Regions from separate parts of the Polaribacter sp. SA4-12 genome, predicted to be linked through region 1. Evidence: riboswitches for the same ligand, from Rfam matches in the RefSeq annotation. Region 1 holds a riboswitch; the other holds the start of a gene.
The links. Region 1 has a riboswitch for cobalamin ahead of BTO07_RS01500 (TonB-dependent receptor domain-containing protein). Riboswitches for the same ligand answer to the same signal wherever they lie in the genome.
Positions count from the first base shown of each region.

Region 2: it holds a riboswitch for cobalamin, as region 1 does, so the genes downstream of both, nrdG (anaerobic ribonucleoside-triphosphate reductase activating protein) here and BTO07_RS01500 (TonB-dependent receptor domain-containing protein) in region 1, are expected to answer to the same signal.

Region 1 covers NZ_CP019334.1:338,479-350,064, forward strand. Annotated here, with positions in the region: gene BTO07_RS01470 (GMP reductase) at 1-61, opposite strand, end outside; gene BTO07_RS01475 (ABC transporter substrate-binding protein) at 205-1,317, opposite strand; gene cobC (alpha-ribazole phosphatase) at 1,319-1,846, opposite strand; gene BTO07_RS01485 (adenosylcobinamide-GDP ribazoletransferase) at 1,831-2,598, opposite strand; gene cobT (nicotinate-nucleotide--dimethylbenzimidazole phosphoribosyltransferase) at 2,603-3,640, opposite strand; gene BTO07_RS01495 (bifunctional adenosylcobinamide kinase/adenosylcobinamide-phosphate guanylyltransferase) at 3,644-4,147, opposite strand; cobalamin riboswitch at 4,519-4,735, shown strand; gene BTO07_RS01500 (TonB-dependent receptor domain-containing protein) at 4,766-6,634, shown strand; gene BTO07_RS01505 (YncE family protein) at 6,638-7,687, shown strand; gene BTO07_RS17615 (hypothetical protein) at 7,898-8,020, opposite strand; gene BTO07_RS01510 (TonB-dependent receptor domain-containing protein) at 8,425-10,884, opposite strand; gene arsC (arsenate reductase (glutaredoxin)) at 10,986-11,327, opposite strand; gene prfB (peptide chain release factor 2) at 11,445-11,586, opposite strand, start outside.
Region 2 covers NZ_CP019334.1:1,099,959-1,111,544, reverse strand. Annotated here, with positions in the region: gene nrdD (anaerobic ribonucleoside-triphosphate reductase) at 156-1,946, opposite strand; gene nrdG (anaerobic ribonucleoside-triphosphate reductase activating protein) at 1,953-2,402, opposite strand; cobalamin riboswitch at 2,520-2,719, opposite strand; gene meaB (methylmalonyl Co-A mutase-associated GTPase MeaB) at 2,923-3,990, opposite strand; gene BTO07_RS04820 (RNA polymerase sigma factor) at 4,081-4,638, shown strand; gene BTO07_RS04815 (hypothetical protein) at 4,622-5,194, shown strand; gene BTO07_RS04810 (hypothetical protein) at 5,175-6,635, shown strand; gene cysS (cysteine--tRNA ligase) at 6,733-8,211, shown strand; gene yidD (membrane protein insertion efficiency factor YidD) at 8,301-8,534, shown strand; gene lgt (prolipoprotein diacylglyceryl transferase) at 8,629-9,474, shown strand; gene BTO07_RS04790 (T9SS type A sorting domain-containing protein) at 9,558-11,586, shown strand, end outside.

The DNA.
Region 1 (11,586 bases):
ATCGTTTTGGGCGAATCATAACATCTTTAAAACCTAATTTTAACTCATTTTCTATTCTCATTTCTTACAATTTAATTAAGTGATAAAGGTATTAAATTTGGAAACGATTTTACAAGATTGTTTGTAAAAATCATTTTAATTTGAATAAAAAAAGGAATGCTATTTAAATAAAGAGCTATAACTTAAAGTTATTAAATAGAACTTCTAATTCATTTTCTCAAAGAAAGTCAAGGTGTAATTAGGCAACAAATCTGGATTTGTAATTTTAATAATGTCTTTTAAAACCAAATCGGGTCTTGTTGGAGATTTTTCAAAATAAATAAGACCTCCAGTTGCTCCTTTTTTTGTTGCATATGTGTAAATTTCTTTTTCTTTAAAAGCAGTAAATGAATTGTAATATTGGTTAGACCTTAACATGTCTTCTTTATTCTCAAATAAACCACAACCAATCCAGAATGTAGCATCTTTTCCTTTGTCTAAAACGCTTTCAATACTTAAAGGTAAACTACCATTTCCTTTCGTGTTTTTCCATAAGTAGTTTGTATTTGCATCTTTAAAATAGGTAGCAATAAAGCTTTCTCCAGCAGGCATATACCAAGTGTCTTTAAATAAATTTCCAGATATAATTGAAGGAAATCCCCCCCCTTTTAAAGCTATTTTTTTAACAGCTAAATAATTGTTTTCAATAATATTAAAAAGGCTATCAGCTTCTTTTTCTTTGTTAAATAAAACACCAAAAAACTTTACCCATTCTGCGCGTCCTAATGCTGTTTCTTCTAGCCAATCTCCGTTGTAAATAACAGGAATTCCGTTTCTCTCAATTGTTTTATATGATTTATTATTTCCATTTAACCCAAAACCAATTACAAGCTCAGGAGCTAATTCTATTAACCTTTCTGTATTAATAGTTTGTTCATTACCAAGTTCTATGATTTTGCTATCTGCAATTCGTTTTCTTGTTTTTTCTGATGAAATAAAATTTGTTTGTGGAAATCCTTTTAAAAAATTTTCAGTACCAATTTGTTCTAACATTGCTATGTGTGTAGTACTTGTTACCACAATGTTTTTAATTGGTATTTTCAATTCATTTTTACTAAGATCTGTTTTATTACCAAGTAGGTATGTAAATTCGTGTTTCGCGTTTTGATAAGGTTTTTTAATGATTAATTTTTTTTGATTACCAATTGTAACGATATCAAATCCTTTAGCATATTTTATGGTGCTTTTTACAGATTTATTTACTGTTTTTTGATCCGACTTATTTTGACAAGAAAAAAAGAAACTACTTATAATTAAGAGCGATAAAATGTGTTTCATTTTAATATTTTATTTCTAAAACCTGTGAATATTGTAATTTTAAATCAAAGGATTTTTCTAATGAAGTTTTTTTGATAAAAGAATATAAGCTTCTAATAACACCAGCATGCGTTATAATAACAACTTTTTTATGCTTTTGTTTGGCTATATCTAATAAGAAATCAGTAGTTCTGGCATGTAAATCTAAATAAGATTCTCCATTTGTAGTGGCGACCTTTACAAAGTTATTCATCCAATGATCTAATTCTTCTTTATTGATATCGTTCCAATTTTGTAACTCCCAATCTCCAAAATCTAACTCTTTTAGGCGATCATCAAAAATGACTTTATTTGAAAGCTTTTCTGCTAGTTTTTTACATCTTTTAAGTGGACTACTATAGTAAATGATTTCATCATTATTTACAGATACCTCCTTAATAATAGGTTTTATTTCCTCTAAAAAAGTATCAGTAATATCAAGGTCAGCCTGTCCATAACAAATTCCTTTTGCTATTTTAGGAGTTGTGTGTCTAATTAGTATAATTTCCATAAAACAAGTATAAAAAGATAAAAAACAACTTCAGCAACTTGCTGTAAAGCACCAGCACAATCACCAGTTTGACCACCAATCCATTTCTTAAAAAAGCCTCCTAAATACCAATACGATATTAATAATGGTAAAAGGCTTAGAAAAACCCAATAATTTTTAAAAAATAAAAGTGGTAAAATTCCAAAAAAGAAAGAAATTGCTAAAGATTTTGGACTCATTTGAGTTGTTGTTGGTTTTATTTTAGAACTATCAATATCTCTAACATAAGGATGTGTGTAGAGTAGGATAGTAGCTATAAAACGACTAATTGCATGACCAGAAATAATAAGGAGTGGAATATTTATAGTAGAAACGCTTAATGCTTCTATTGCTAAAAATTTTAAAATCAGAATAGAAAATAACCCAATAACACCAAAAGTTCCTAATCTAGAATCTTTCATTATTATTAAAATTTTTTCTTTGGTCCAACCACCACCAAAACCATCGCAACTATCTGCAAAACCATCTTCATGAAAAGCTCCGGTTGTCCAAACAGAAGCAATCATACTTAATGCAATAGCAATTTCTATAGTAAAAAGAAACGTTGATATGTAATAAACAAGAGCAGCAATTGATCCTACTAAAATACCAACTAAAGAAAAATATCTATTACTTTTATTTAGTGTTTCTGACGAATGATTTACCCATTTAGGACAAGGTATCCTTGTAAAGAAAAGTATTGCAGTTAAAAAATAATGGATTTCTTTTTTCATAGATTTAAGCTTCACTTACATTAGCACTTTCAAAAGTTGCCATTTCATTTAAAAATTGAACAGAAGATTTTATAATAGGAAATGCAACTGCAGCACCAGTACCTTCTCCCAAACGTAAACCTAAATTTAAAACAGGTTTTACCTTTAGAAAATCTAATACTTTTTGATGTCCTTGTTCACCAGATGTATGCGTAAAAACACAATAATCTAATACATTTTTATCAATAGCATTTGCCGCTAATAATGCAGATGTAACAATAAAACCATCTATTAAAATAGTCATTTTTAAAGCAGCAGCTTCTAAAATAGCGCCAGCAATCATTACAATTTCGAAACCACCAAAAGTTGCGAGTGCTTCTGTTGGCGAGTCTATATTTTTTATATGTTTTTGGTAAACCTCTTTTAAAATTGTCTTTTTTTGTTGAAGACCTTTATCATCTAATCCAGTTCCTTTTCCAACACAATCTTCAATATTAATTGCTGTAAAATAACTCATTAAAAGTGCAGCAGAAGAAGTATTTCCAATTCCCATTTCACCAAAACCAATCGTATTACAGTTTTTATGAAACAATGTATTTACAATTTCTTTTCCTTTTTCTAAGGTTGAATTACATTGCTCAGTTGTCATGGCTTTTTCTAAAGAAAAATCCTTTGTTCCCTTTGCAATTTTTGCTGAAATTAATTCATTATTTTGATCAAAATCGACATTTACACCGGCATCAACAATTTTTAAATTGATACTATTTTGTTTGCAAAAAACATTAATTGCTGCGCCACCATTTAAAAAATTGAACACCATTTGTTGTGTTACTTCTTGTGGATATGGGCTTACACCTTTCGTTTTTGTAATTCCATGATCTCCTGCAAACACAACAATTGTTGGTTCTGTAATTTTTGGAGTTAGTGTGTTTTGTATGCTTCCTATTTTAATTGCAATAGTTTCTAAAAGTCCTAAAGAACCTAAAGGTTTTGTTTTAAAATCTATTTTTTTTTGAAGTGCTATTTGTATTTCTTTACAAAGAGGTTTAATTGTTGAAGTCATGTTTTATTTTAATTTTAGAGGTAATCCAGAAACCATAAAAGTGGCTTTGTTGGCTTTGTTTGCAATAAATTGATTTACCCAACCTTGTAGTTCTGTAAACTTTCTACCAGATTCGGTTGTAGCATGTAATCCCATGCCTATTTCGTTAGAAATAATGATGATGTTGGCATCTATTTCTACTAATTTTTCTATTTCTATTTTGGCTAGTTTTAAACATTCTTCAATATCATATTTTGTGTCAACATAAAAATTTGTTAGCCACAAAGTAACACAGTCTATAACTACAGTTGCTTTATCAGGAATAACTGCACTAATATTTTTTTCTTCTTCAATGGTTGTCCAGCGTTCATCTCTATCAGAAATATGTCTTTTTACTCTTGCTTTAAAGTCTTCGTCCCAAATTCTAGAAGTTGCCAAATAATAAGGATTTTTAGAAATGTCTTCCGCCATTTTTTGAGCAAAACTACTTTTGCCAGAACGTTCTCCTCCAGAAATATAATGAATCATAATTTTAAAAATATATAAATGCAAAGGTTAGAAACATTTCTTTAAAAAGTAAAGGATATTTTAATTACTATGTAAAACTATTGATTTAAAAATACTTAAAAATGATTTTTTCTCTTTTGGTTTAAAGGGAAACTAAAGGGTTTGTGATATCGATTTATAAGAAATTATAGTGGAATTACTTTTTAGATAAAATAAGTTCTTATCGTTGTAAGTTAGAATACAGGTTTTTTCTGCTCAAATAATCTTCTGCGAATACTTTATTAAATTGAATACAATGTTTCTCTAAAATGATTTATTCAGAACTGTTAAAAATAGTTAAATAATTAGCATATAAATTTAAAAATAGTGGTTTTTAATTATTAAAATAATCTACATTTGCAGAAAATTAGGGTTTTGTTCTTTCTGAGAACAAATTAAAAGGGAATTCGGTTAAATACCGAAGCTGTTCCCGCAACTGTAAGTTTATGCTGAATTTATTTCAGCACTTCATTAGAAGATGTTATTAGCTCTTTTACCACTGACATATATGTTGGGAAGGTATAATAACATAAAGCAAGCCAGGAGACCTGCCTCGATTTTTAAACAATTAAAACTTTCGGGATAAAGGTTAAATGGATTATGAAGAAACACTTACTTTTTACAACTTTTTTTGTTATTACACATGCTATTTTGGCTCAAAACGATTCTATAAGAACAGTTTTGAAAGAAATTATTGTTGTTGCTGATAAAAAAATAGAAAACTCTAAAGGATATAAAATTCAGGTATTAAACGATTCTATTATCACTAAAAATACAGAATCATTTACTTCACTTTTACGTTTTAACTCTTTAATTTATTTAAAAGAATATGGCTCTGGAGGTACAAGTACAGCTAGTTTTAGAGGTACAAGTTCTTCTAATACAGCTGTTATTTGGAACGGGATAAATATAAATTCTGTTAATAATGGTCAAACAGGTTTTAACTCATTAACTGTTAGTTTATTTGATGCGATTGATGTTAGAAGCGGAGGAGGAAGTATTGAGTATGGTTCTGGTGCTGTTGGTGGTACAATCCATTTAAATGATCAATTATTATACAAGTCTAAGAAAGTAATTGTGAATCAATTTGTGGGTTCAATAGGTAGTTTTAGCACTTATAATACTTTATATAAGTTTAAATTATCTACAGAAAAGTTAGCCTTAAAATTAGGAATGTCTTATAATGAATCTGAAAATGATTATAAATTATTAGGTACCGATTTAAAAAACTTTAATGGTGCATATAATAACTTCAATATGAGTATTGGGTTAGCTTATAAGTTTAATCCAAAATCACAACTTAAATTTTATAGTACAAGTTATGTGGGTAAACGTTTGTTTTCTGGAGAGTTACCAAATCCATCAGGAGCAAATGATAAATACAAAGATTTCAATAATAGAAATCTCCTAGTGTATAATTATCAGAATAATAAGTTTAATCACGAATTGAAATTAGCTTTTTTAACGCAAGAATATCAGTTTTTTGATAATAAATTAGTAGATGATTTTAATTTTGGAAAATCGAAACGTTATTTGATTAATTATGATGTAGCTTATAAAATTTCATCAATAAATGCGAAGATAACATCCTATTCTGAGTATGAATCTGTTTTTGGTAAAACAGATCAAATTAGAGAAAAAAATAGAAGACAGTTTTCACAATCATTTATCTATAATCAAAATATTTTAAATACAGTTTTCTTTGATTTAAAGGTGAGAAAAGACTTTAATTCTGATTATAATGTTCCTAATAGTTATTCTTTAGGGATGAAAGCCAAGGTGCTTAAAAATATTTCTTTGAGAGCGAATGCCTCTAAAAATTATAGAGTACCAACTTACAATGATTTGTATTGGCCAGGTCAAGGAAACGTAAATTTAATTCCAGAAACAGCAGTTCAGGGTGAGTTTGCAGTAATTTATAAGAAAAAGAAATTTTCTGCAGATTTGGGAGTATTTTACATTTCTGCTAAAGATAAAATTGTTTGGACACCAAATGGAGATTCTAGTAGACCAGGTATATGGACGCCAATTAACCTTTCTAATGTAGCAAACAAAGGAGTAGAACTTAGTCTTTCTTATGCTAAAAACTATAACAATCATTTTATTGATTTTAGAGCAAATTATAGTTACACCGAAGCTAAAGATAAAGATACTCAAAGGTTTTTAATTTTTGTACCTAAACATCTGTTTAATGGAAGTTTTGGGTATTCTCATAAAAGAATCAGTTTTTTCTATCAACAATTATTCACAGGAGAAATTTTTACTACAGAAAGTAATTCTAAAGATTTTATGCTTCCTAGTTTTTTTGTTGGAAACCTTGGAGGAGATTATAGAATTACAAAAAACATAAAAAAAGAAATTACGATTGGTTTTAAAATTAATAATGTGTTCGACAAAAATTATGTTACGCAACCAAGAAGACCAATGCCAAACAGAAACTTTAATTTAAATATAAACTATAAATTTTAAACAATGAGAATTAATAAATTACTAGCAGCCTTAGTATTTGGAGCAATTGCATTTACTTCATGTACAGATGACTCACCAAGTTTACCAAGAGGTGATTATGATGGAGGAGTATTAATTAGTGGAGAAGGTAGTGGTGCTGGTACAGGTTCTGTTTCTTTTGTATCTGATGATTATGAAACTGCAGAAAATACAATTTACAAAAAAGTAAATTCGACAGAATTAGGAACTTATTTACAATCAATGGCTTTTGATACTGATAACGCTTTTATTGTTGTAGATAACCAGAACACGATTACTGTTGTTGATCGATATTCATTTATAAAAGAAGCTACAATTTCTGAAGAACTAGCAACTCCTAGGTTTATGACAGTTGCAGATAACAAAGGGTATGTTACAAACTGGGGTACAACGGAAGCTTATGTTGCTGTTTACGATCTTACTAGTTATGATTTTATCAAGAAAATAAACATTGGTAGTGGGCCAGAAAGAATTATTGAAAGTAATGGAAAATTATATGTTTCTCACAAAGGAGGTTGGGGATCTAATAATATAATTTCTGTAATTGATATTGCCACAGAAGGTGTAGAAGAAATTACTGTAAGCGATAAACCAGATGAAATGTTCTTTAATAACAATGGACAATTAGTTGTTTTATCAGAAGGAGCTGTTCAATATGATGCTAGCTGGAGTGTTATTGGTAATACAATAGGAAGTATTATTACAATAAATGTTTCTAACAATACAATTGTTAGTGAATTAGATTTTGCAAGTGGAGAACATCCTTCTTTAATGGTATTAGAAAATAATACAATTTATTATGCTTTAAGTGGTAAAATTTATTCTATAGACGTAGATGCTACTAGTTTATCTACTACAGAAATAGTTACTGCAGAAGGTTATTTATACGGAATTGAAGTAGAAGGTAATTCATTATTTACTTTAAACGCAAGTTTTACTGATGAAAGCACGCTTAATGTGTTTGATATTACTACTAAAGTAAAGACTCAAACGAAGTCTGTTGCAATAGGAGCTTCAAAAATATATTTTAATTAAGAAAAATCTTTTGAAAAAGGAAAGTATGTGACGTCCTGAAATAGCGTTACAAAGTTAATAAACTAAAGGTAGTGATTTTATATCACTGCCTTTTTTGATTTTATTGATGCATTTGATTAGGAGTGAGCATATAATTAGATAAATGTTGCCTAAAATTATTGTATATTTTTATATCATTTTGCACTATCTTTTTTTTAATTTTGTATTATACTAATCAATATTGAATTCTTGTTTTATTATTCCATTTATTCTTTCTGTAATTGTATTTTCATAAGAATCATATTGTTCAGCTATTCTTGGTATTATTTTATTCTTATCTAATAATATTGACATCCCATTTCTGATTGTCTATTGATAATCAAAGTTACTAGACTCTTTTAATCAAGTGAGAATAGTAGAAGCAGTATTGAATTCCGTACTTATTTAAAGCTCTTGTTATGGTTAATAATCATTGTTATATTTCTTGAACAATCTGTAGTTTTAAACTTAAACTGTAATCCTTTTGTGTTTGCTTTTTGTAATTTGAATCTTGTATCTCAATAAGTAAATAGTGTTAAATGTGACACTATTTCAGGTCGAGACGATTTATAAAGTAAAAACTCGTTCAAGAAATTGAACGAGTTTTTTTATGGATTTGAGTGAGAGCGTTAGGGATTGAAGTATTTGTTTGAGCTCTTTTTTCTTTTTCGGAAAAAAAGCGAGTACGGAAAGCCCGTTTAAACGCCCAAATTTAAATTTTAAAATTCTCCATCACCACCAGAATTTTCTCTTTGACCAGATTTTCTTCCTCTCTGATTTTTCTTCTGATTAAATCTGTATGTAAAATTCAAAGATATTTGACGCATTCTTCTTTGAAACGTTTGATCTGTAATATTTGTTGGGTTTTCTCTACTTGGAGCATAACTTTCAACTTGGTATTTTCTGGTGTTAAATACATCACTAACATTAAAAACTAAGGTTCCTTTGTCTTTTAAGATGTCTTTACTAAATGCTAAATTTGCAGATAAAATACCTTTTACATTACTTTGAGCATCGTTTTTAGGGCCTCTATAAAATATTCTTGTTTGTGATTGAATGTTCCAAGGAAGTGTAATTTTTGCATCGAAACGTGTAAACCAAGAATTATTTTTTGCGTCGAAATTTTGAGTGACTGGAGTACTAACGTTTGTTGCTAAATCGGTAACATTATAAACGTATTCTCCTTTTGTTTCGAATTGATAAAAGTTGAAACTACCAGATAATTTTACTTTTTTACTGGCATTGTAGTTTGCTGTAAACTCAAAACCAGATCTATCTTCTGATGATAAATTAATGGGTTGTCTTACTAAAATGTTGGTTTCTTTACCATTGATAATTCTAACTTCTTGACTATTAATTCTAGCAATATTGTTTGTTGAATGTTGGTAATAGATAGATGAATTCAGAGTTAATTTCCCCCATTTATTTAAATATCCTAAGTCGAAAGAGTTTGTATATGTTGGGTCTAAATCTACATTTCCTTTAGAAATAACGGTTTCACTTGCTCTGTTTTCAAACGGATTTAAATATCTAGAACGTGGTCTTCTTAATCTTCTACTATATCCTAAAGTAAAACTTTGATCTTCTGTTAATTCATATCCGAAATTTAATGTAGGAAACAAATCGGTATATTTTTTAGTATAATCTTCGTTTGTATTAATTAACTTAATATCGATGTTTGTTATTTCTGCCCTTAAACCTAACAAGTATGAGAATTTGTTGATCTTACTCCCAAATTGTGTGTAGAAAGCATTTACATTTTGTGTGAATTCTAGGTTATTAGAAGGATTGTATTCTGGATCTAAATTAGGAGCGATTACTAAATAATCTGAAGTTAAGTCTTGAAAACTTCCACGATAACCTGCTTCAAATTGTGAGTTTTTACCAATTGGTAAAACATAATCTGCTTGTAATAAGTTGTCTAATGAAAGCTCATTTGTAGCATTTGTTTCTGGATTAGTGTCAATAATAATTGCGTTTTCAATTTCTCTATTTGCACTGTGCTGAAAGTCTAACGTTAATTTATGTCCGTTTTCATTAAAGTTATTGGTGTAGTTTAAAGAAAATTGAATTGTTTGATCTATTTCGTCTTCATCTTGAATACGAGTAGAATTGTATAAATTAGTATTAGAAGGATCAAAAGAACTGATATTATTGGTCGATATATTTTGTCCATCAGAATCTCTTAAAAAGATAGTACCAGTAATAGAACTCTTTTTATTTAAAAAATATTCTAATCCAAAATTACCATTAAAGCCTTTTCTAAATCGCTCATTATCTCTGTTTTCTATTCTTAAACTGTCTATACTTCCATTAGATAAATAAGTAATATCAGAATTATAAACTCCAGGACCACCATTGTCACTATAGCCAAAGTTTGAAAAAATGTTTATTTTTTCTGTACGTAAATTTAAGTTTACAGCCGTTTGATAATTTTTTGGATCACCAACAGTAACACTTATAGAACCATTAAAACCAGAAGCTTTTCCTTTTCTTAAAATGATATTTAAAATCCCTGCTGTACCTTCAGAATCATATCTTGCAGAAGGAGAAGTTATAACTTCAACTCTTTCAATAGCATCAGAAGGTAATTGTTTTAATGCATCTGCACCACTCAAACCGACTAAAGCAGAAGGTTTACCATCAATTAAAATACGAACATTTTCACTTCCTCGTAAACTTACAGTCCCTTCAGGATCAACATCTACAGAGGGTACATTGTCTAAAACATCTGATGCAGTACCACCTTTTACAGTCATATCTTTACCAACATTGTAGATTTTTTTATCTAAACGAATTTCTACGGTAGATTTTTCTGCAATTATAAATACTTCATCTAAACTGCTTGCGTCTTCCGTTAATTTTATGATTCCAAGATTTTTGTTTGATGAAATTTCTTGAACGGCTAATTTTATCGTTTTAAAAGAAATATACTCAACACTAATTTCATATGTTCCCTTTGGAGTTGAAATTTTAAAAGCTCCTGTTTCATCTGTAATTCCACCTGAAATTTTCTGTGTTCTGGTGTTTTTTAAAACAATAGTTGCATATTCTAAAGGTTGATTTGTTTTTGCATCAACAATTTTACCTGTTATTGAAACTCCTTTTTGAGATGGCCTTTGTGCCAATAAGAAGGTTGATGTTAATAAGCATAATAGTAAGAGTAATGGTTTTTTCATGTGTGTCTTTGAATAGTTATTCAGTTAAGACAACAAAGTTGATGTTAAGTTTAAACAGGATTAGTTAAAGAAAAGTTAAAGAAAATATAAAAAAGTTAAAACTAAATTATTGATAAAATATTTTCTGGAGGTCTACCAATAACTGCTTTGTTATTATTGATAACAATTGGGCGCTCTATTAACTTAGGATTTTCAATCATTGCTTTGATAATCTCTTCGTCAGACAATTCTTTTCCTTTAAATTCTTCTTTCCAGATTTTCTCTGTTTTACGAACTAATTGAATAGGAGTGATGCCTAATAAGCTGATAATCTCTGTCAATTCTTTTTCTGAAGGAACATCTTCTAAATATTTTACTATTTTGAATTCTTTTCCTGATTCTTCTAATACTTGAACTCCTTGTCTAGATTTACTACATCTATTATTGTGGTATATTTTTATCATAAATAAGCCCCTTTTAATTTCCCCGAAGGGGAAAAATACTCTGCTGGGAATTGAGTATTATTTTTGTATTTATTTTTGTCATTTTAAACACAACCGTGTTTCCTCCCTTTGAGAAGATTAAGATGGGCTTTCTTTTTTCTGCCCATTTAACATTAAATATGCTTTTAAAAACGGGTTAATATCTCCATTCATTACGTTATCTACATTACCTGTTTCGTAAGCTGTTCTAACATCTTTTACTAATTTATAAGGATGCATT
Region 2 (11,586 bases), 760 kb from region 1:
TTGTTAATTGTTATAAAACAGACAGTAATTCGCTAATTTATCTTTTTAAAATTTAAAAACAAACTTAATTACAATTTCAGTAACTTTTTAGTTGAATAAAAAGGAATAAGCTTCTTTAATGTTAAGAAACTCATTCCTTATTATTGATTTTTTTCTTACGAATTTTTTTGTTTGTCTATGTGATAAAACCTAAAATCGTGTTCGTTTTGTCGTTCTGAGCTAAAGCTAGAAATACGCTTTAAATATCCAATAACACGTGTTCCATAGTCGATATTTTTAGAATTACATTTATTACATTTTTGAAGTGTTTTCTTTTCAATATGGTCACAATCATTACAAATAGTAATTTTCACATTAAAACAAAAGTAATTACATCCAGCTTTAGCTGTAGCATCAATTAATTTTAAAAATCCTTCTTTATTTGGAGCTTCTTCTAAATTTAAATGAAGCGCAGAACCACCGTCTAAATATTTAATAATATCTGTACCATGTAAAATTATTTTATCTAAAGTGTTTACCGAAGTACTTTCTACAGGGTAGAAATAAGAATTATAACAATCTCTAGGTACAAATAAGCCATCTTCTTTATCCCATTTCGCATTTTTAACGCCTAAATTTTCTGCGGGTACAAACTCTGTGTTAAACATGTAACCATATTTTGCTTTCGCTTCTTTATTAGCATCATAAATTACCTTTAATTGTTTTGCAACAAAGTATTTATAAAGAGTACTATTTTCTGCTTTTATTCCTTGGCTTTCTGCAGCTTCTACCATTCCATTAATTCCGATGGTTAAAAATTGTTTGTCAAGTGATATAAAACCAGCATCGTAAACAGGAAGCATTCCTGCATCTTTATATTCTTCAATTAATTTTCGGTAAGCAATTTGGTATTTCTGAATTTTAATTATTTCACATTTAAGGTTTTTTCCTTGCTGAATTATGCGATTCATATTTAATGTAATCACGTTAATAGAACCTGTTGAAACTCCACCAGCACCAAGTGAATAACTAAACGTATTATCGCTAATTTCATTTCTTAATCTACAGCAAGAAGCTAAACTATCTGCACTTTCAGATTGATATATAAAAAATGAATTTCCTTCGCTTAATTCAGTAGCGCACATATCTGCAAATTCAGTATCCACAGGCTTGCCATCTTTTACTAACATTGCAGCAGTAACAACAGGAAAAGTTAATACTGCTTTTTCTCTTTCTTTGTTGAACCATTTCATAAAGAATTGTTGCAGTTTTTTAAGACTTTCCCATTCAGGTTTTGACATATCAGGAAAAACAAATTCACCAAACAAACTATCAAAATACTTTTCATCATAAAGAGAAATATTCCAAAATACAGATTGGTAACCTCTTGCAGCAGCAGGCTGATTAATAGCATAAACGGCATGTTGTAAGTGGTTAGAAACTGTTTTTGTATTCGTGTTTAAATAATCATTTCCAAAATCTTTTCTTGCAAAATAATCGAAGTACAATAAAAACTCTACCGTTGCCAAAGCACCTGCAAATTGAGAACTTACCGCAAAAACAAGATTTACAAATTCACCACAATAACTCTCTAAATGTTGAGGAGCTCTGCTTTCTCCACCAAGTTTTGTAAGTCCATCAAATAAAAACGGATACATACTAATAGAAACACAATAAGGTTTTAAAGATGTTTCATCATGTACATAAATTTCATGAGCCTCAATCTGTCTCACATATTCGTTAGCCAAGTCTTTATCGAACAATTGTTCAATTTTATTTTTTACTAATTGCCTATTCACTTGAACATTAATGTCTTTATTTAATTCAGCTTCCATAGTTGCAATATTTTTTGAGGAAACATTAGCATTGGCATCTAATTTAGAACCATCAGCAGCATTGTTAGCATTAATGTAATTGTCAATAAAATCAATTTTTTGATCTATTTGTTTCTGAGTTAATCTAATCATAGGGCATTAGTTTTTTAGGAATAAATGATTTAAAATAGTATTTGTTTGTACTTCTATAAATTGCTGATTTGTTTTATGGGTTTCTAAACCTCCTTTTTTAGCGTTCCATTTTCCGGTTTTAGCCCAAGTAAGGTGTTTTAGGAGATTTTTATCAATGGAATCTCTACCAGAATAAAGGCAGGTTTTATATCCTTCTTTTTGGGCGTATTTAAGGTGATGACTTAGCTCTTTTTGATGCCATTCTCCTCCCATAAATAAAACACAACTTGCAAAGCCTTTGTATTTTTTTAATGTTTCTTGGTATGTTTTTGTAGAGAGTTGTTGTCCGTTTTCTTCTTTCCAAAGAAAGGGAGAATGACAGCCTTTACAACGAATTTGACAACCACAAATACTAAAACAAATACTGATTTCACCAGGAACTTCTTGGAGAACAATCTGGATGTTAGAATAATTCATTTTCACGAATATTATAATCAATAAGACCTACTTATTGATGGTTAATAATGTGTCAAAAAGGTACGATAACCCAAAAATTAAGTAGATACATCGTGCCATAACTTTTATCCCGAAAGTTTGACTAATTTGAAATTGGCAGGTCTTCTGACTTACTCCAGATTTTACGTCTTCCCATTTATAAAATAATAAACAGTGACAAAGAATGAAAAACTTTTAATAGAGCTCACAGCTGCGGGAACAGTATAGGTTTTTCACCTATTTCCCTTTTAATTTTAACAATTGATATTGTTATTAAAACCAAATTCTATTCAAATTTAGAAATCATTTAGCTCGTATGTCTGTAGTTTAGAATAACTTGTTAAGAAACTTATGAACACATTATTTTAGTGTTAAATATGTGGTGTTTTTAGTTTCAAAAACCTAATGTGTATAATGGTTTTGAGTTGTTTTAAAACTTAATTACGTAGTTTAAGTCTGAAGTTAATTTAGAAGCGAATTATTAATTTAAAAGTAAACTTAATTACAATTCTAACAGCTTTTTAGCAGCATTAAAAGGTGTTGTTTTTCCGTTTTCTAAATTATTTATTTCTTTTGCCAAAGCATCCTTAATTTTCGGGTTTTTATAAAAATTATCTTTTAATTGTTGTTCAATAGTTGCTAAAAGCCAATATTTATTTTGAGTATTTCTTTTTTTGATGAAATAATTATTTTCTTTTGTTGATGCAATATAATCAGTAATCATTGTATCAATTTCTGAGATTCCAGAATTATGTAACGCGCTTGCAGTAAGTACTTTTGGTTGCCATTTACTTTCTTTTATAGGATAAAGATGTAATGCTCTATTAAATGCTACTTTGGCAATTTTAGCATTTTTCTCATTATCGCCATCTGCTTTATTAATAACAATAGCATCTGCCATTTCTATAATTCCGCGTTTAATGCCTTGTAACTCATCACCAGCGCCAGCTAATTTTAATAATAAAAAGAAATCTACCATAGAATGAACAACGATTTCAGACTGCCCAACACCAACAGTTTCTATAATTATCGTATCAAAACCAGCAGCTTCACAAAGTATAATACTTTCGCGTGTTTTTTGTGCAACACCACCTAAAGAAGTTCCAGAAGGAGAAGGTCTAATAAAAGCATTTTTATCAGTTACTAATTCTTCCATTCTTGTTTTATCACCTAAAATAGAACCTTTATTTACAGAGCTACTTGGATCTACCGCTAAAACGGCTATTTTTTTTCCTTGGCTAGTTAAATGCTTTCCAAAAGATTCTATAAACGTACTTTTTCCAACACCAGGAACTCCTGTAATTCCTATTCTTACAGAATTATTAGCATAAGGCAAACAACGTTCTAAAATTTCGTTAGCTTTTTGTTGATGTTTTGGGTTTGTACTTTCTACCAAAGTAATAGCACGACTCAAAAAAGTAATGTTTCCTTCTAAAATTTGAGAAACAAAAGTGTCTACAGAACTTTGTTTAGCTCTGTTTAATTTTATTTTTTCTGCAGCAGATTTACTGGTTGTTTCTGGTTGAGAAACACCTTCTTTTTCATGTAATGCTGATGATTTTTTATCCATTGTAAAAGTTAATATGTAAATTTAATCATAAATATTTTGCATTTTGCAACATAACCAAAAATGTATCGTCTTTAGTGTAAGAAAGTTTTAATGAGATCAACCAAACAACTACATCAACCAATTATTGACCAATGCAAAAAAGACTGCAGCAAAGCACAAATGCAGTTGTATAATTTGTATTGCAAGGCAATGTTCTTGGTCGCTTTTAGATATGTAAAAGACAAATTTGTAGCAGAAGATGTTATGCAAGATGCTTTTATAAAGGCGTTTAAGAATATCGAAAATTATAAAAATGAAGTCGCTTTTGGGGCTTGGTTAAAAAGAATTGTGATCAACCAAAGTATAGATCAATTAAAGAAAAATAAACTGGAATTGGTTTCTATAAATGAAGAAGTAATTGCAAAAGCAGATGAAGATGATTGGAATGTTGATAGTGATATTTCAATTGAAGGAATTGTAGAAGAGATTAACGGTTTAAAAGAGAAATATAGATTGGTTTTAACGCTTTATTTGTTGGAAGGCTATGATCATCAAGAAATATCGGAAGTTTTAAAAATTACAGAAACTACTTCTCGAACACATTTATTAAGAGGGAAAAAAATACTGAAAGAAGCATTAAAAAATACGAGTTATGCAGCAAGATATTAGAAATTCATTAAAAGGTTATCAGGAAGAAAATGTAGAATTATCTGCAAATCATTCTAATAAGTTTGAAGCTTTATTACAGTCAGAAATGCATCAACAAAAAACCAAAAAGAAAAATTATAAATGGTTGTCTGTAGCAGCTTCGATTGTGTTGTTAATTAGTTTGGCTATTAAATTTTATCCAACAGAAAATGCAACGAATATAAAAGATGTTGAAACAAGTTCTGTACAAAAGGAAATTAGTTTAGGTAGTATTTCTCCGGAATTTCAAACCATAGAGACATATTATATAAAGAGTATCGATTTAGAAATTAGTCAGTTAGATTTAACTGAGGAGAATAAAGAAATCGTTGATGGTTATTTATTTAAAATAGCAGAACTCACCAAAAATTACAAATCGTTAACGCTAGAGCTCAATACAAATGGGGTTAATGATTCAATAATAGATGCATTGATTAGTAATTTACAATTACGCTTACAGCTGTTAAAACGCTTGCAAAAGCAATTAAAACAACTTAAAAATTTAAACACAAAACAAAATGAAACACAAATTATATAAACCAATATTAACTTTAATTGCCATCTGTTTTTTAGGAACAACTTTTGCCCAAAAGTTTGATGAAAAGTTTACAGAAAAATTTAAAGTAAATAAAGACGTAGAAGTTGCCATAAATGCTTCTAACACTGAAATAAATGTAAGTACTTGGAATAAAAATGAAGTGCAAGTTGAGGCATTTATAGAAATTGAAGGACTTTCTAAAGAAGAAGCAGAAAAGTATTTTAAAAATTGGAATTTTGAAGCTTTAGGGAATAAAAGTAAAGTAAAAATTACTTCTCAGGGTAACAATTCTTTAGGTTTTAGAAACGATTTTATCATTTTTAATGATACAGATTTTAACTTTCCTGATATTGAAATGCCTGATATTGAAATGCCAGATATTGAAATGCCAAATTTTGAAGCGATTGTAATCCCTGAAATGGATTTTGATTTTGACTTCGATTTTGATGGAATGCACATCTTAGAAGACTTAGAAAATCTTGATGAGATAGTTGGTAAAGATGGAGATTATTCTTTTGAATGGAATGATGGTGAAGATAAAATTAGTATAAAATCTAAAAAGGAATGGGACGCTTTTAAGAAAAGTAAAAAATACAAAGAGTTAAAAGAGAAAATGTCTGTTGCAAAGATTAAAATGAGAAAGAATCTTATTGAGTCTAAGAAAAGTCTTAGGAAAATTAAGATGAAAGAAATTAAAGAAGGTTTGGCTAAAGCAAGGCTAGAAATCAAAAAAATAGACAAAGAGAAGATTAAAAAGGAGTTAGCAGAAGCTAAGAAACATATAATGGAAATGAAGTTAAATTTTAATTCGAATTCAAATGATTTAACCATCAATGGAAAGAAAATTAAGATTAAAAAAAGACTAGAAATTAAAGTTCCAAAAAATGCAACTTTCAACTTAAATACACGTCATTGTAAAGTCAAATTACCAAACACAAAAGCTTTTGGTAAAGTAAGTTATGGTGGTTTTGATGCGAGTAATTTAAATGGAGGAAGACTAACGATAGATTATTCTAAGGTTTCTATAAACGATTTAAACGGGTGTACTTTATTCTTAAATAATGTAACTGATGCAAAAATTGCATCAGTTACAAATACAACATTATCTAATAATTCTTCAGGCTTAAATATTAGCCTTATTAATGAAAACGTACACCTTTCTGATAAGTTTGGTGAATTGACGATTAATCGTTTTAATCCTAATTTTGGCAAGTTTGTATTAAACTTAAGTAACTCAGATGCTTCTATTCTTTTGGGTGATGTAAAAACATCTTTTATATATAATATCAACACGAGTAAATTAGATAACAAAACATCTTTTGGTGTTATAAATAAAGTAATAAAGACGAATGAGATAAGTACAACATCAAATATATCAAACGAAAACACAAAAAATAAAATTGAATTGAATGCAGAATATAGTACTATAGTTATCAAATAAATTAGATACATTTTATTTACCAAACTTCTAACAAATTCCATTTCGCTATTCTTTTTAAAGTGCCTATCTTTATCGGCTGTAAATAGTAATTTTTTTAATGGAACTCTACAAAGAAAATCAACTTAAAGTATATAACTCTTTAACCAAAACTAAAGAGGATTTTAAAACCATAACAGACGGATACGTAGGTATGTACGTTTGTGGTCCCACAGTTTATAGCAACGCACATTTAGGTAATGTTAGAACCTTTATGTTCTTCGATGTTGTGTATAGATACCTATTACATTTAGGCTATAAAGTGCGTTATGTGCGTAATATTACAGATGCTGGTCATTTAGAAAACGATGCAGATGAAGGTGAAGACCGAATTGCGAAGAAAGCACGTATCGAAAAAATTGAGCCAATGGAAGTTGTACAGCGTTACACTGTAGACTTTCATGATGTATTAAAAAACTACAACTTTTTACCACCAAGTATAGAGCCAACTGCAACAGGTCATATTGTTGAGCAGATAGAAATGATTAAAGAAATCATGGATAAAGGTTTTGCTTATGAAGTAAATGGTTCTGTATATTTTGATGTTTTAGAATACAATAAAAAAGAAAATTACGGAATCCTTTCTGGAAGAAAAGTGGAAGATTTAATTCACAATACCAGAACTTTAGACGGACAATCAGATAAGAAAAACCCACAAGATTTTGCACTTTGGAAAAAAGCAGACGAGCGTCATATTATGCGTTGGCCTTCACCTTGGAGTGATGGTTTTCCTGGTTGGCATTTAGAATGTTCTGTAATGAGTACAAAATATTTAGGCGAAAGTTTTGATATTCATGGAGGTGGAATGGATTTAAAATTCCCTCATCACGAATGTGAAATTGCACAATCTAAAACGTGTAGTGGTAAAACGCCCGTTAATTATTGGATGCACACAAATATGCTGTTGTTAAATAGCCAGAAAATGGCAAAATCTACAGGAAATTTTATTTTACCAAATGAAATTTTAAGTGGAGAAAACGACCTTTTACCAAAAGCATTTTCTGCAAGTGTAGTTCGTTTCTTTAATTTGCAAGCCAATTATAGAAGCATCTTAGATTTTTCTGGAGACGCTTTAGAAGCATCAGAAAAAGGACATTCTAAACTGATGGAAGCTGTTAATTTTATTCCTAAAATTGAAGCAGGAAAAACATCTACGTTTGATGTTCAAAAATGGAAAAAAGCATGTTATTCAGCAATGAATGACGATTTTAATACACCTATTTTAATTGCAAATTTATTTGATGCTGTTAAAGTTATCAACCTAATAAAAGAGCAAAAAGCAAGTTTAACTTCGGATGATTTAGAAGAACTTAAAACAACTATAAATGCCTTTGTATTTGATGTTTTAGGATTGATGAATGAAAATTCTCAAGACAATTCAGAAAAAATAAATGGAGTCGTAGAATTGTTAATCAAATTAAGAAAAGAGGCAAGAGAAAATAAAGATTGGGCATTGTCAGATCAAATTAGAGACGAGTTAATTGCATTAGGAATTCAATTAAAAGACGGTAAAGAAGGCACCACTTTTTTAATAAATTAATTATAAATTACGAGTCTGTCAGTTCGAGTGATTTCGATTTTTTATTGAAATTGTATCGAGAACTTTTAGAAATAAATAGGGTTTAGTTTTTGAAAAAAATACTTTCATTTCCATTCATATTGTTGGTACGCTTTTATCAAACCGCAATTTCACCATTTACACCATCAACTTGTAGATACAGTCCTACGTGTTCACATTATACTATAGAGGCGTTACAAAAACATGGTTTATTTAAAGGAGGTTGGTTAGCGTTAAAAAGAATATTTAGTTGCCATCCTTGGGGTGGAAGTGGTTATGATCCAGTGCCAGATAAGAAAGAATAAAAATTGTCACCTCGAGCGCAGTCGAGAGGTTTTTTAAAATTACGTTTTAATAATTAGGTCTCGACTGCGCTTGACCAGACATATAAAGAAGTATATGAGTTTTTTAGCAATAGAGTGGAATCCTTCAATAGGGATTGATTTAGGTTTTTTTGTGATTCGTTGGTACAGTTTAATGTTCGTTGCAGCATTTTTATTGGGCTTAAGATTGATGAAAAAAATCTATATAGAAGATAAAATTCCAGAAGAAAAACTAGATATTTTATTTATGTATGTTTTTGTTTCTATGCTTGTAGGTATGCGTTTAGGAGATGTATTTTTCTATAGCTGGTCTTATTATCAAAATCATTTATTAGAAATATTTTTACCAATAAAAGAAAGTGCAAACGATTCTTTATTCGGAATAATAAAAGGATGGAAATTTACAGGTTTTACTGGTTTTGCAAGTCATGGAGCAGCAATAGGAATCCCGATTGCATTGTACTTTTATTCAAAAAAACACTTACAAAAACCTTGGTTGTTTATTTTAGATAGATTGGCAATTATGGTTGCTTTAGCAGGATTTTTTATCCGTTTTGGAAACTTTTTCAATTCAGAAATTTATGGAAAAGAAACTGGTTCTAATTTTGGAGTAATCTTTAAAGCTGCAGGAGAAACAACAGCAAGACATCCAACGCAATTATATGAAGCTTTTAGTTATTTAGCCTTGTTTTTTGTAATGTGGCACTTGTATTGGAAAACAAATAAAAAGAAGCAAACTGGTTACCTTTTTGGGTTATTTATGGTGGTTTTATGGTCTTTACGTTTCATCATAGAATTTTTAAAAGAACCACAAGTAGAAATTAGGGGAGAAGAATGGCTTTTTAGTCCTTTAAATACAGGGCAAGTTTTAAGCATTCCTTTAGTTTTAATTGGTATTTGGTTAATGTTTAGAAAAAAATAAGATTTTTAAAAGTTTTTTTTCTCTAAACCCCCTTATATTTATCATCTAATTTATTTTAAATCTCACTAAAAATATAATTAGCTATGACAAAAAAAAATATTGCTATATTTTTATTTTTTTCTTTAATACAAGTGTCTTATAATGCACAAAGTTTAGCGTATTCTGGTACAAACTCTTTTGATATTTCTACTTCTACACATATTGGAGCATACGGAATTCCTAGACAAGAGGCTAGTCCTACCGGTATGATTTATGGTGATGCTGGTAAAAAGTTATTTCTTGTTGGTACGGGGGGAGATTATGTTTTGCAATATTCATTAAGCACAGATTATGATGTATCAACTAAAGGAGCCATTCAAAGTTACTTTAGGGTGAACCCAAGTGAAAGTAATCCTGAAGATGTTTTTTTTAATAGTACTGGTACAAAAATGTATATTTTAGGTGGAGCAGGAGATGATGTTACAGAATTTGTGCTAAATACACCATGGGATCTTTTTAGTATAGACATAACTTTAGATACACCAGTTGTATTTAATGCCGAAGCAGCTATAGATACTTACTTAAGCCCAACAACTAGTCATGGAGACAATTTAACGGGTTTTAGGTTTAATAATGATGGTTCTAAATTATTTATTTTAGATAGAAGTGCAGATCATGTTTTTGAGTTTAGCCTAGATACAAATTACGATATTAGTACTGCCGGAAGTGTAGATGCAGATATTGATGTTGTAGGATTAGAAAATAATGGTAGAGCAATAGAATTTAATAATGATGGCACAAAACTATACATAATGGGTGCTGCAGGAGATGATGTAAATACTTATAATTTAGCAACTGGTTATTCTCTATCATCGGTTACAGTTATTACATCAACATCAATTTCACTACCTGAAACTGTTCCTAATGCATTATTAATTAATAATGACGGTACAAAATTCTATATTGCAGGTAATACTGATGAAGAAATAAAAGAATACACATTAAGTACACCTTATGATTTTGCACTTTCAACATTTACAGTAACACCAGATGATACCTATATATTTACTACAATTGAAAGAACTCCACATGGTATGGTTTTTAATAATGATGGTACAAAACTATTTGTTATAGGTTCCTCTTCAGACACAGTACTAGAAATTCACCTTTCTGTACCTTATGATATTGGTACAGGTTCTTTAGAAAGTGTTTTATCCATTGCTTCTGAAGAAGCAGCACCTTTAGGATTAGCTTTTAACGGTGATGGTTCAACTTTATTTATAGTTGGTAATGATGATGATGGAATTAATCAATATGCACTTTCCACTAATTTCGACTTATCTTCTACGGTAACAAAATCTGGTCCTTTTTCCGTTAATATTACTGAAACAAATAACGAAAATAGTCCAAGAGATATGGTTTTTAATGATGATGGATCTAAACTATTTTTACTGGGAAATAGAAGAGATAGAGTTTTTCAATTTTCATTATCTACTAATTATGATTTATCAACACTTGCAGCCGACTATGATGGAAATTATAATATAACTTCTATAGATAACTCCCCGCAAGGAATTGCTTTTAATAGTGATGGAAGTAAGTTTTATATAGCTGGTAATACAGGAGATACTATTTACGAATTTACTTTAGAAAATAATTTTGATGTAACTACAGGTACAATATCAAATACAAATTCTTTTTCTATAGCTACAGAAGAAATCACAGTTACAGATATTCTTTTAAATGATGATGGTTCAAGATTTTATATCTCTGGTAGTGCTGGTGATGATATGAATCAATATTATATGAAATCATTATTACCAGAAACACCAAATGATGGTACTATAGATGATACTACAAATCCTGTTTTAATAACATTAACAGGAGATACTTTTTTCGCTAGTTCAGGTACATTTTCAGATTCTGAGGTTACTATTGGTAATGTACCAGAAGGACTAACAGTAGTTTTAACTCTTAACTCAAATACAGAAGCCCAATTAAGTTTTATAGGAAAAGCAAATAGTCATATAAATAGTGATGAGGCTGCAGCAAATTTAGAATTTACATTTACAGATTTAGCTTTTACAGTTAATGATGCCGAAGATGTATTATATGCAGTTGCACATACAGATG